DNA from 2 places in the Oceanobacillus sp. FSL W7-1293 genome. Region 1 is predicted to be linked to the other one. Evidence: a T-box and tRNA genes for the amino acid it is inferred to sense, from the RefSeq annotation. Region 1 holds a T-box; the other holds one or more tRNA genes.

What was found. A T-box is a leader RNA that pairs with one kind of tRNA and senses whether it is charged. The one in region 1 lies ahead of ileS (isoleucine--tRNA ligase), so its partner is inferred to be a tRNA-Ile.
Region 2: it has a tRNA-Ile gene. The T-box ahead of ileS (isoleucine--tRNA ligase) is inferred to sense a tRNA for this amino acid. The anticodon was not compared.

What each region holds. Positions count from the first base shown of each region.
Region 1 is NZ_CP150212.1:3,180,828-3,187,063, reverse strand. It holds gene MKY65_RS15645 (YlmC/YmxH family sporulation protein) at 62-322, shown strand; gene pgeF (peptidoglycan editing factor PgeF) at 418-1,236, shown strand; gene MKY65_RS15635 (YggS family pyridoxal phosphate-dependent enzyme) at 1,249-1,929, shown strand; gene MKY65_RS15630 (cell division protein SepF) at 1,945-2,382, shown strand; gene MKY65_RS15625 (YggT family protein) at 2,389-2,652, shown strand; gene MKY65_RS15620 (YlmH/Sll1252 family protein) at 2,674-3,450, shown strand; gene MKY65_RS15615 (DivIVA domain-containing protein) at 3,535-4,038, shown strand; T-box leader at 4,131-4,348, shown strand; gene ileS (isoleucine--tRNA ligase) at 4,422-6,236, shown strand, end outside.
Region 2 is NZ_CP150212.1:238,162-244,397, forward strand. It holds rRNA gene MKY65_RS01270 (16S ribosomal RNA) at 319-1,880, shown strand; tRNA gene MKY65_RS01275 (tRNA-Ile) at 1,957-2,033, shown strand; tRNA gene MKY65_RS01280 (tRNA-Ala) at 2,054-2,126, shown strand; rRNA gene MKY65_RS01285 (23S ribosomal RNA) at 2,254-5,175, shown strand; rRNA gene rrf (5S ribosomal RNA) at 5,238-5,353, shown strand; tRNA gene MKY65_RS01295 (tRNA-Asn) at 5,381-5,452, shown strand; tRNA gene MKY65_RS01300 (tRNA-Thr) at 5,459-5,531, shown strand; gene MKY65_RS01305 (transposase family protein) at 5,728-6,236, shown strand, end outside.

The sequences.
Region 1 (6,236 bases):
TTAATTTTTCATGAAAAAAAGCATGTTCCAATGCATAGGATAGGAAGAGGAGGGAGCTGTCATGGTGAAACTATCTGAACTGCAAATAAAAGAATTGATTGTCATGGATGATGGAACAAGGCTGGGACATATCATTGATTTAGAGATAGACGGCAGAACTGGAAGAATCATTGCCATCATTGCGGAAGCCAAAGGAAAAAAATCAGGTATGTTTGCTAAATCAGGCGAGCTTTTTATCGCCTGGGAAAAAATTGTTCGGATTGGGGAAGATGTTATTTTAGTCGAGAAAGTAAAAGGGCCGGATCTTTATACCGAAGATTAAGAAGAAATTATCGATATAATGTGTTAAAATAAGACACAAATTTGAATTTAAGATAATGTTCAATAGGAGAAATTATAGGGAAAAGAGGGAAAAACATGGAGCCATTTCAGCTTAAAAGTGAGACAAGACTTCATTTATCTTCATTGGAGGAAGAAATTCCAGGTCTGGTAGCAGGCTTTACAACAAAAAATGGCGGTGTAAGTAAGGGGGCTTATAAGCAATTAAATATGGGGCTCCATGTATTGGACGACGAGAATAAGGTGCTGGAAAATCGGCGGATTCTGAGCAAGGAATTAAATATTCCCCTGAACCGCTGGGTTTGCGGTGAACAAGTACATGGAACAAGCATCCATTTTACAGGGGAAGAAGATGCGGGAAAGGGCAGTATTTCCTTTGATTCCGGTATATCCGGCGTCGATGGATTAATTATCAATGAGGCGGATTCTCTCCTCGGCACGGCTTTTTTCGCAGACTGTGTTCCATTATTTTTTGCAGACCCGACCACAAGAATAGCGGGTATTGCTCACGCCGGCTGGAAAGGAACAGTCGGTCAGATCGCCCGGGAAATGGTACAGAAATTGAAAGAAGCCGGTGCCTCTATAGAGAATCTGAAAGTTGTGATAGGCCCGAGTATTTCCAAAGAAAACTACGTTGTTGACGATGTTGTTTTATCACATCTAACTGGTGAACAGAAACAAAAATTTACGAAAGAAATATCGCCAAATCAATATTTCATCGATTTAAAAGAGCTTAATGTCGATATCCTTGTACAATCTGGCGTCTTTCGTCATAATATAGAGGTAACAAAATATTGTACATTACAAGATGAGAGGCTATTCTTTTCTCATCGGCGCGATAATGGAAAAACAGGAAGAATGCTCGCGTTTATCGGATTTGAGAAACAGAAGAAGTAATGGAGGATAAGAATGGTTGCAGTAAAAGAAAATCTAATGGAAATTCAAGCAGATATCGAGCAGGCTGCAAGGAGAGCAGGCAGAAATAAAGAAGATATTAATATTATCGCAGTGACGAAATATGTTACAATAGAACGAGCTAAAGAAGCATTATCTGCCGGGATAGTTCATCTGGGTGAAAATAGAAATGAAGGATTTTTAGCGAAATTTGAAGAGATCAGGGACAGTGCCACTTGGCATTTCATTGGCTCCCTGCAATCCAGAAAAGTAAAAGATATGATACATCATATTGATTATATTCATTCACTAGACAGAAAATCTTTGGCGAAAGAGATTAATAAGCGGGCAGAAAAAACGGTGCCCTGCTTTGTTCAAGTCAATGTGAGCGGAGAAGAATCGAAACACGGATTAGATGAAGGAGAAGTTGAATCGTTTATAAAAGATTTAGCGGTATTTGAGCATATACAGGTGGCAGGTTTAATGACGATGGCTCCGCATGTCGATAATCCGGAAGAAACCCGGCCGCTGTTTAGAAAATTGCGTTTGCTGAGAGACCGTATAAAGGGGCTTGGCTTAGATTATGCACCATGTGAATACCTGTCTATGGGAATGAGCAATGATTATGAAATTGCTGTAGAAGAAGGTGCAACACATATTCGGATAGGTACCAAACTGGTCGGCAGCGAAATATAAAGTGAGGTGCAGTAAATGAGCTTTAAAAAGAAGCTTAAAAATTATTTCACGATGGACGATGAATACGAGTATGAATATGCCGAGGAAGAACAAAAAGAAGAAATACCCCAGGTTCAGGAAAAAACAGCAGGAAGCAAAAATGTTGTGAACCTTTCCAGTATACAAAATACGAATTCAAAGGTTGTTTTAGCTGAGCCGAGAAATTATAATGAAGCTCAGGACATCGCAGATAATATTGTTAACAGACGAGCTGTTATCATTAATCTGCAGCGTGTGGATCGTCAGCAGGCAAAGAGGATCGTTGATTTTCTGAGCGGAACGGTTTATGCCGTAAAAGGAGATATTCAAAAATTAGGATCAGAAACATTCCTGTGTACGCCGGATAATGTAGAAGTATCCGGCAGTATTTCTGAAATGTTATATGAGCAGGAAGATTATGATAAAGGATGGTAGCAGGAGATGTTGGCACAAATCGTTTCACTAATAAGCTTTGGTTTAAACATTTATAGCTTTGCACTAATCGTGTATATTTTTATGTCCTGGTTCCCTGGAGCCAGAGAATCTCAATTTGGAGAATTACTCGGAAAAATTTGTGAGCCCTATTTAGAAATTTTTCGTAAATTTATTCCGCCGCTTGGTATGATTGATTTTTCTCCAATTGTTGCGATATTATTATTGCATTTTGCAAGAATGGGATTTATCCAGTTTGCAATGATGCTTTAGGCTTGAAAGAAAGGAATGACCATGGAAGTTTATCAGCATTTTCGAAAAGAAGAACAGCCATTTATTGATCAGGTTCTTTCATGGAAAGACCAGGTGGAGCGATCGTATATTCCCAAATTGACTGATTTTTTGGATCCGCGCGAACAAGAAATCGTGCAGATGCTGTTAGGGACTAATCATGACGAGCTTCAGGCCGCTGCCTTTGGCGGATCCGAGTACAGCGAACGAAAAAGAATGGTGATTGCTCCTATTTATGAAAGCATTACAGAAGATATGTTTCAAGTGGAGCTCCTGGAGGCATCTTACCCGGAGAAATTTGTAAGCCTGGAGCATCGGGATGTAATGGGTGCTTTTTTATCACAGGGTGTGAAGCGAAAAAAATTAGGAGATATTACAGCAGCAGATGGGAAAATTCATTTACTTGCAGCGGGAGAGGTCGTCCCTTTTATCAAGATGAATTTAACATCTATTAAGAAATCTCGTATATCTTTCAAAGAACAGCCGCTCACGTCGCTGATTACAGAAAAAAAAGCCTGGAAAGAATATGATAAAACCATTTCTTCCCTGCGTTTAGATACAGTTGTTAAAGAAATATATGGTGTCTCCCGAAAAGACGCTGCTGCTTTGATTCAAAAATTGCTCGTAAAGGTAAATTACCGGGTAGTAGATGATGTGAAATTCCAATTACAAGAAGGGGACATGCTCTCTGTACGTGGAAAAGGCAGAAGTAAAATTACAGCGATACGCGGGAGAACCAGGAAAGATAAAATTAAAATGACAGCGGCAATTTTGCAATAAATGCTGGAAATTTAGCTGGAATTATTGAATAATAAAGAGAGAAATCGGAAGCTCAAGCAAGCACCGATTAGGGAGGTGGAGATGGTGGCACTATCACCATTAGATATTCATAATAAAGAGTTTGCAAGAGGATGGAAAGGCTATGACGTGGATGAAGTAAATAAATTTCTTGATCAAGTGATGAAGGATTATGAAATTGTTATACGTGAAAGAGATGAACTGGATCAAAAAGCGAAAGAGCTTCAGGAACGATTAGGACACTTTACGAACATTGAAGAAACATTAAATAAATCTATTCTGGTTGCTCAGGAAACGGCAGAAGATATCAAAGGCAGTGCGCAAAAAGAAGCAAAATTAATTATGAAAGAAGCAGAAAAAAATGCTGACCGTATTGTCAATGAAGCATTAAGTAAAGCGCGTAAAATATCCCTTGATGTGGAAGAATTGAAAAAGCAGGCAAAAGTATTCCGCTCAAGAATGCGCATGCTTGTGCAGGCTCAATTAGAAATGCTCGGTACAGATGATTGGGAAGAATTATTTGATACTGAAGTGGATGAAGATTTAGAATTGATGGAGCATGAATCTTAAAGGCTTGACTTAGGCTTGTATATTACATATAATTCATACAAGTATCATGTTTTTTGACATTTAATTTATGCTAAAAATTTCATAATCACTATCGTTATACAATGAAAGAGAAAGTATAGAAGATGACTCTGTGTAAGCGAGTCAGGGGCGGTGGAAGCCTGATACAGAAGTCTTTTAGAAAATCACTCTGGAGTAGCTATTATGAAAATAATGTAGTAATAGCCGGCTGTCCACGTTACGGATTTCGAGTGAATTTAATGCCGGGCATTAAATTTATAAGGGTGGTACCGCGAGTCTTCTCGTCCCTTTAGGGATTAGAGGACTCTTTTTGTATATAAAAATTTAATTTACGATGTGTCATGAAAATAACAGGAGGGAATATCTTGGAATATAAACAAACATTATTGATGCCGAAAACAGCTTTTCCAATGCGTGGAAATCTTCCAAATAAAGAGCCGGAGCGCCAACAGAAATGGGAAGAAAGTGAACAATATCAAAAAAACTTAGAGCGTACTAAGGACAGACCGTTATTTATTTTACATGATGGACCGCCTTATGCGAATGGAGATATCCATATCGGTCATGCACTGAATAAAATCTTAAAGGATTTTATTGTCCGTTATAAGTCCATGACAGGCTATTATGCACCATATGTTCCAGGCTGGGATACACACGGGTTGCCGATTGAAACAGCATTAGCGAAAAAGAAAGTAAAACGGAAAGAAATGTCTGTTGCAGAATTCCGCAAGCTTTGTGAAGAATATGCACTTGGACAAATTGACAGCCAGCGTACACAATTTAAAAAATTAGGTGTGCGCGGTGATTGGGATAATCCATATATCACCTTAACGAAGGATTATGAAGCTTCTCAAATTAAGGTGTTTGGAGAAATGGCACGAAAAGGCTATATTTATAAAGGACTTAAGCCGGTATATTGGTCTCCGTCTTCTGAATCTGCCCTTGCAGAAGCAGAAATCGAATATCAAGATAAACGCTCTCCATCTATCTATGTTTCCTTTGAAGTAACGGATGGAAAAGAAGTGCTTGACGGCGGCGAGAAAATTATTATCTGGACGACAACTCCTTGGACGCTTCCAGCGAACTTAGGAATCAGCTTACATCCTGATTTAAGCTATGTGGTAGCACAAGTAAATGATGATAAATATGTCATTGCAGAAGCTTTATTAGAAGATGTGAAAGAAGTATTAGGCTGGGAAGATGTAACAGTTGTAAAGAAATTCAAAGGACAGGAAGCAGATCGTGTAGAAGCACAGCATCCATTTTATGATCGTAAATCCCTTGTTATGCTTGGAGAACATGTTACAACTGATGCGGGGACTGGATGTGTTCATACAGCTCCAGGCCACGGGGAAGATGACTTCTATGTTTGCCGCAGATATGGTATCGATGCATTCTGCCCGGTGGATGAAAAGGGTGTCTTTACAAGTGAAGCGCCAGGTTTTGAAGGTTTATTCTACGATGCAGCAAATAAGGTCATCACAGAACAATTGGATGAGAATGGAGCCTTATTAAAATTAGAATTTATCACTCACTCTTATCCGCATGACTGGAGAACAAAGAAACCGACGATTTTCCGTGCAACGTCACAGTGGTTTGCATCCATTAAAGATTTCCGTCAGGATATTCTTGATGAAATTAAAAAAGTGCATTGGTATCCGCATTGGGGAGAAACAAGACTTTATAATATGGTGAGAGATCGTGAAGATTGGTGTATTTCCAGACAGCGTGCCTGGGGAGTTCCGATTCCAGTATTTTATGGAGAAGACGGCACAGCCATCATTACGGATGAAACGATTTCGCATGTATCCGAACTTTTCCGTGAACATGGGTCCAATGTATGGTTCGAAAGAGAAGCGAAGGATTTATTGCCGGATGGATTTACTTCAGAGCATAGCCCTAATGGCAAGTTTACTAAAGAAGTCGATATTATGGATGTTTGGTTCGATTCAGGCTCCTCACACGAAGGGGTGTTGATGAACCGGGAAGAACTTGATCGTCCGGCTGATGTGTATTTAGAAGGAAGTGACCAGTATCGCGGCTGGTTTAACTCTTCATTATCTACATCTGTTGCTGTAACAGGCAAAGCGCCATTTAAAAATATTATCAGCCATGGGTTTGCGCTGGATGGAAATGGACGCAAGATGAGTAAATCATTAGGAAATACGGTTGATCCGTCC
Region 2 (6,236 bases), 1.9 Mb from region 1:
ACATAGAAAATAGAAAAAGTGATTTGTTTAGTCATTTTTTTGTGAAAAGGTATTGCCCTTCTCTATTTTCTATGGTATATTAATTTTTGTTGTCGGAAGCAAACGAAATAAAGCGAAATTATTTCGACAAAATACTTTAAAAAAAGTGTTGACAACAAAAACGAAACATGGTAAATTATATCTTGTCGCTAAAAACGACAGAAACAAATTGCTCTTTGAAAACTGAACAAAACAACCAGTACGAAAGAAGAAAAACACCTCGTTTTTCTTAAAAAATAAGTCAGAAGTTGACTTCTGAAAGCTAAAGTTTCAAACACTTTTATGGAGAGTTTGATCTTGGCTCAGGACGAACGCTGGCGGCGTGCCTAATACATGCAAGTCGAGCGCGGGAAGCGAACGGAACTCTTCGGAGGGAAGTTCGTGGAACGAGCGGCGGACGGGTGAGTAACACGTAGGCAACCTGCCTGTAAGACTGGGATAACTCGCGGAAACGCGAGCTAATACCGGATAACACTTTCTATCACCTGATGGAAAGTTGAAAGGCGGCTTTTGCTGTCACTTACAGATGGGCCTGCGGCGCATTAGCTAGTTGGTGAGGTAACGGCTCACCAAGGCGACGATGCGTAGCCGACCTGAGAGGGTGATCGGCCACACTGGGACTGAGACACGGCCCAGACTCCTACGGGAGGCAGCAGTAGGGAATCTTCCGCAATGGACGAAAGTCTGACGGAGCAACGCCGCGTGAGTGATGAAGGTTTTCGGATCGTAAAACTCTGTTGTCGGGGAAGAACAAGTATGATAGTAACTGATCGTACCTTGACGGTACCCGACCAGAAAGCCACGGCTAACTACGTGCCAGCAGCCGCGGTAATACGTAGGTGGCAAGCGTTGTCCGGAATTATTGGGCGTAAAGCGCTCGCAGGCGGTTCTTTAAGTCTGATGTGAAATCTTGCGGCTCAACCGCAAACGTGCATTGGAAACTGGAGGACTTGAGTGCAGAAGAGGAGAGTGGAATTCCACGTGTAGCGGTGAAATGCGTAGAGATGTGGAGGAACACCAGTGGCGAAGGCGACTCTCTGGTCTGTAACTGACGCTGAGGAGCGAAAGCGTGGGGAGCGAACAGGATTAGATACCCTGGTAGTCCACGCCGTAAACGATGAGTGCTAGGTGTTAGGGGGTTTCCGCCCCTTAGTGCTGAAGTTAACGCATTAAGCACTCCGCCTGGGGAGTACGGCCGCAAGGCTGAAACTCAAAAGAATTGACGGGGACCCGCACAAGCGGTGGAGCATGTGGTTTAATTCGAAGCAACGCGAAGAACCTTACCAGGTCTTGACATCCTTTGACCACTCTAGAGATAGAGTTTTCCCTTCGGGGACAAAGTGACAGGTGGTGCATGGTTGTCGTCAGCTCGTGTCGTGAGATGTTGGGTTAAGTCCCGCAACGAGCGCAACCCTTAATCTTAGTTGCCAGCATTCAGTTGGGCACTCTAAGGTGACTGCCGGTGACAAACCGGAGGAAGGTGGGGATGACGTCAAATCATCATGCCCCTTATGACCTGGGCTACACACGTGCTACAATGGACGGAACAAAGGGAAGCGAACCCGCGAGGTCCAGCAAATCCCATAAAACCGTTCTCAGTTCGGATTGCAGGCTGCAACTCGCCTGCATGAAGCCGGAATCGCTAGTAATCGCGGATCAGCATGCCGCGGTGAATACGTTCCCGGGTCTTGTACACACCGCCCGTCACACCACGAGAGTTCGTAACACCCGAAGTCGGTGAGGTAACCTTTTGGAGCCAGCCGCCGAAGGTGGGACGAATGATTGGGGTGAAGTCGTAACAAGGTAGCCGTATCGGAAGGTGCGGCTGGATCACCTCCTTTCTAAGGATATATAACGGAATTCGTACTGAGTTGTTTGGTTCAGTTTTGAGAGAGCAATTCTCTATCATATTTAGATGGGCCTGTAGCTCAGCTGGTTAGAGCGCACGCCTGATAAGCGTGAGGTCGGTGGTTCGAGTCCACTCAGGCCCACCATCTAATTATATTATATTCATGGGGCCTTAGCTCAGCTGGGAGAGCGCCTGCCTTGCACGCAGGAGGTCAGCGGTTCGATTCCGCTAGGCTCCATTTTTGTACCTTGAAAACTAAATAAGAGTAACAACGACATCAAACTTTAAAAATAAGGCAAAAAAGCTATTGATATAGCGACACAACTGATTACATTCTGTAATCAGCCATCTTATTCAAAAACTTTAGTTAAGTGAATAAGGGCGCACGGTGGATGCCTTGGCACTAGGAGCCGATGAAGGACGGGACTAACACCGATATGCCTCGGGGAGTTGTAAGTAAACGTTATATCCGAGGATTTCCGAATGGGGGAACCCACTGTTCGTAATGGAACAGTACATCTATCTGAATACATAGGATAGGTGAGGCAGACCCGGGGAACTGAAACATCTCAGTACCTGGAGGAAGAGAAAGAAACATCGATTTCCTGAGTAGCGGCGAGCGAAACGGAAAGAGCCCAAACCAAGAAGCTTGCTTCTTGGGGTTGTAGGACATTCCATTGGAGTGACAAAGAAATTCTTTAGATGAATCGATCTGGAAAGGTCAGCCAAAGAGGGTAACAGCCCTGTAATCGAAAAAGAATTTCCTCCGGAGTGTATCCTGAGTACGGCGGAACACGTGGAATTCCGTCGGAATCCGGGAGGACCATCTCCCAAGGCTAAATACTCCCTAGTGACCGATAGTGAACCAGTACCGTGAGGGAAAGGTGAAAAGCACCCCGGGAGGGGAGTGAAATAGAACCTGAAACCGTGTGCCTACAAGTAGTCGAAGCCCGTTAATGGGTGACGGCGTACCTTTTGTAGAATGGACCGGCGAGTTACGATCGTATGCAAGGTTAAGTGGAAGACACGGAGCCGTAGCGAAAGCGAGTCTGAACAGGGCGAATGAGTATGCGGTCGTAGACCCGAAACTGTGTGATCTACCCATGTCCAGGGTGAAGGTCAGGTAACACTGACTGGAGGCCCGAACCCACGTATGTTGAAAAATGCGGGGATGAGGTGTGGGTAGCGGTGAAATTCCAATCGAACACAGAGATAGCTGGTTCTCTCCGAAATAGCTTTAGGGCTAGCCTCAAGATAGAGAGTACTGGAGGTAGAGCACTGATTGGACTAGGGGCCCCTACCGGGTTACCGAATTCAGTCAAACTCCGAATGCCAGTTACTTACACTTGGGAGTCAGACTATGGGTGATAAGGTTCATAGTCGAAAGGGAAACAGCCCAGACCGCCAGCTAAGGTCCCAAAGTATACGTTAAGTGGAAAAGGATGTGGCGTTGCACAGACAACCAGGATGTTGGCTTAGAAGCAGCCATCATTGAAAGAGTGCGTAATAGCTCACTGGTCGAGTGACGCTGCGCCGAAAATGTACCGGGGCTAAACGTATCACCGAAGCTGCGGATTGTTCTTACGAACAATGGTAGGAGAGCGTTCAAAGTGCTGCGAAGTCAGACCGTGAGGACTGGTGGAGCGCTTTGAAGTGAGAATGCCGGTATGAGTAGCGAAAAAAGAGTGAGAATCTCTTTCACCGAATGCCTAAGGTTTCCTGAGGAAGGCTCGTCCTCTCAGGGTTAGTCGGGACCTAAGCCGAGGCCGACAGGCGTAGGCGATGGACAACAGGTTGATATTCCTGTACCACCTCATGATTGTTTGAGCAATGGGGGGACGCAGGAGGATAAGGAGTGCGCACCGATGGATGTGCGTCCAAGCATGCGAGGAAGTCAGACAGGCAAATCCGTCTGACATGATTCTGAGCTGTGACGGGGAGGGAAATAGAGTACCGAAGTTCCTGATTTCACACTGCCAAGAAAAGCCTCTAGTTAGATCATAGGTGCCCGTACCGCAAACCGACACAGGTAGGCGAGGAGAGAATCCTAAGGTGAGCGGGAGAACTCTCGTTAAGGAACTCGGCAAAATGACCCCGTAACTTCGGGAGAAGGGGTGCTCACTTGTGAGTGAGCCGCAGTGAATAGGCCCAAGCGACTGTTTAGCAAAAACACAGGTCTCTGCGAAGCCGAAAGGCGAAGTATAGGGGCTGACACCTGCCCGGTGCTGGAAGGTTAAGGGGAAGAGTTAGCTCTTCGGAGCGAAGCTTTGAACCGAAGCCCCAGTAAACGGCGGCCGTAACTATAACGGTCCTAAGGTAGCGAAATTCCTTGTCGGGTAAGTTCCGACCCGCACGAAAGGTGCAACGACTTGGGCACTGTCTCAACGAGAGACCCGGTGAAATTATACTATGCGTGAAGATGCGCATTACCCGCGACAGGACGGAAAGACCCCGTGGAGCTTTACTGTAGCCTGATATGGAATGTTTGTGCAGTTTGTACAGGATAGGTGGGAGCCTTTGAAGCGTGAGCGCCAGCTTACGTGGAGGCATCCGTGGGATACCACCCTAACTGTATGACCATTCTAACCCAGGACCGTAATCCGGTTCGGAGACAGTGTCAGGCGGGCAGTTTGACTGGGGCGGTCGCCTCCTAAAAGGTAACGGAGGCGCCCAAAGGTTCCCTCAGAATGGTTGGAAATCATTCGAAGAGTGTAAAGGCAGAAGGGAGCTTGACTGCGAGACCTACAAGTCGAGCAGGGACGAAAGTCGGGCTTAGTGATCCGGTGGTTCCGCATGGAAGGGCCATCGCTCAACGGATAAAAGCTACCCCGGGGATAACAGGCTTATCTCCCCCAAGAGTTCACATCGACGGGGAGGTTTGGCACCTCGATGTCGGCTCATCGCATCCTGGGGCTGTAGTCGGTCCCAAGGGTTGGGCTGTTCGCCCATTAAAGCGGTACGCGAGCTGGGTTCAGAACGTCGTGAGACAGTTCGGTCCCTATCCGTCGTGGGCGTTGGAAGTTTGAGAGGAGCTGTCCTTAGTACGAGAGGACCGGGATGGACACACCGCTGGTGTACCAGTTGTTCCGCCAGGAGCATTGCTGGGTAGCTACGTGTGGTAAGGATAAGTGCTGAAAGCATCTAAGCATGAAGCCCCCCTCAAGATGAAACTTCCCATCACTTTAAGTGAGTAAAATCCCTCAGAGACGATGAGGTTGATAGGTCCGAGGTGGAAGCGTGGCGACACGTGCAGCTGACGGATACTAATCGATTGAGGACTTATCTAAGTTTTTTCATGTCACGTTACTCTTATTTAGTTTTCAGGGTGCAAAACCCTATATTAAGTAAGTCTGGTAGCGATAGCGAAGAGGTCACACCTGTTCTCATGCCGAACACAGAAGTTAAGTTCTTCAGCGCCGATGGTAGTTGGGGGCTTCCCCCTGCGAGAGTAGGACGCCGCCAGGCTTATTTTTTTACATATTTAATTTATATTCCACAGTAGCTCAGTGGTAGAGCAATCGGCTGTTAACCGATCGGTCGTAGGTTCGAATCCTACCTGTGGAGCCTTTTGCTTCCATAGCTCAGCTGGTAGAGCACCACCATGGTAAGGTGGGGGTCAGCGGTTCGAGTCCGCTTGGAAGCTTTCTGTTAAACGCTTATCCTATAAGGAGGAGAGCGTTTTTTTTGTATTTATAATAGTTATGAATAGAGGCTCTATACTGAATGTGGTGGTGTCCTCCGTTCCATCGCCAGATGGAACGGAAGCAAAAAAATACACTCCTTTTCCTCTCTCTGATAACCTTGAGTTGTCGAGACAAAAGGAATGGGAGAGGAAAAGAGTGCAACATCATTTTATCACAGAGTTATTAGGAATTAAAGATACACATGTAGATGTGTGGGATATCAGAGAAGAAGAAAGTTATTTGATTGCGGAATTATTCACGAAACAGCGTATGCAGAAATGTCCTTGTTGCGGGAAAAGAACGAAACGGATACACAGTTACCGCTGTCAAAGCATCCAAGGATCAGTGTTAACGACAAAAGAAGTTCATATATCTCTGCGAAAGAGACGTTATATTTGTATGTCGTGTCACCACACATTTTATGAGCGTCTCCAAATGATCCATCGGTATCAACGGTGTACGGCGAGTGTGCAAACGGCAGCGATGATGCATGCCGCTGTAAGTTCCTTTCGTACAGCGGCGCTGGTAACGGGAGTAACAGTGAACCGTGTGTTACGGTGGTTTGATCAGAAGGAACTGCCCACCAGCAAAGTGTTACCGCGAGTCATTGCGATCTATGAGTTTAAAGGCGACGCAGATGGAGAGAGGTTTCAATTGAATGTGGC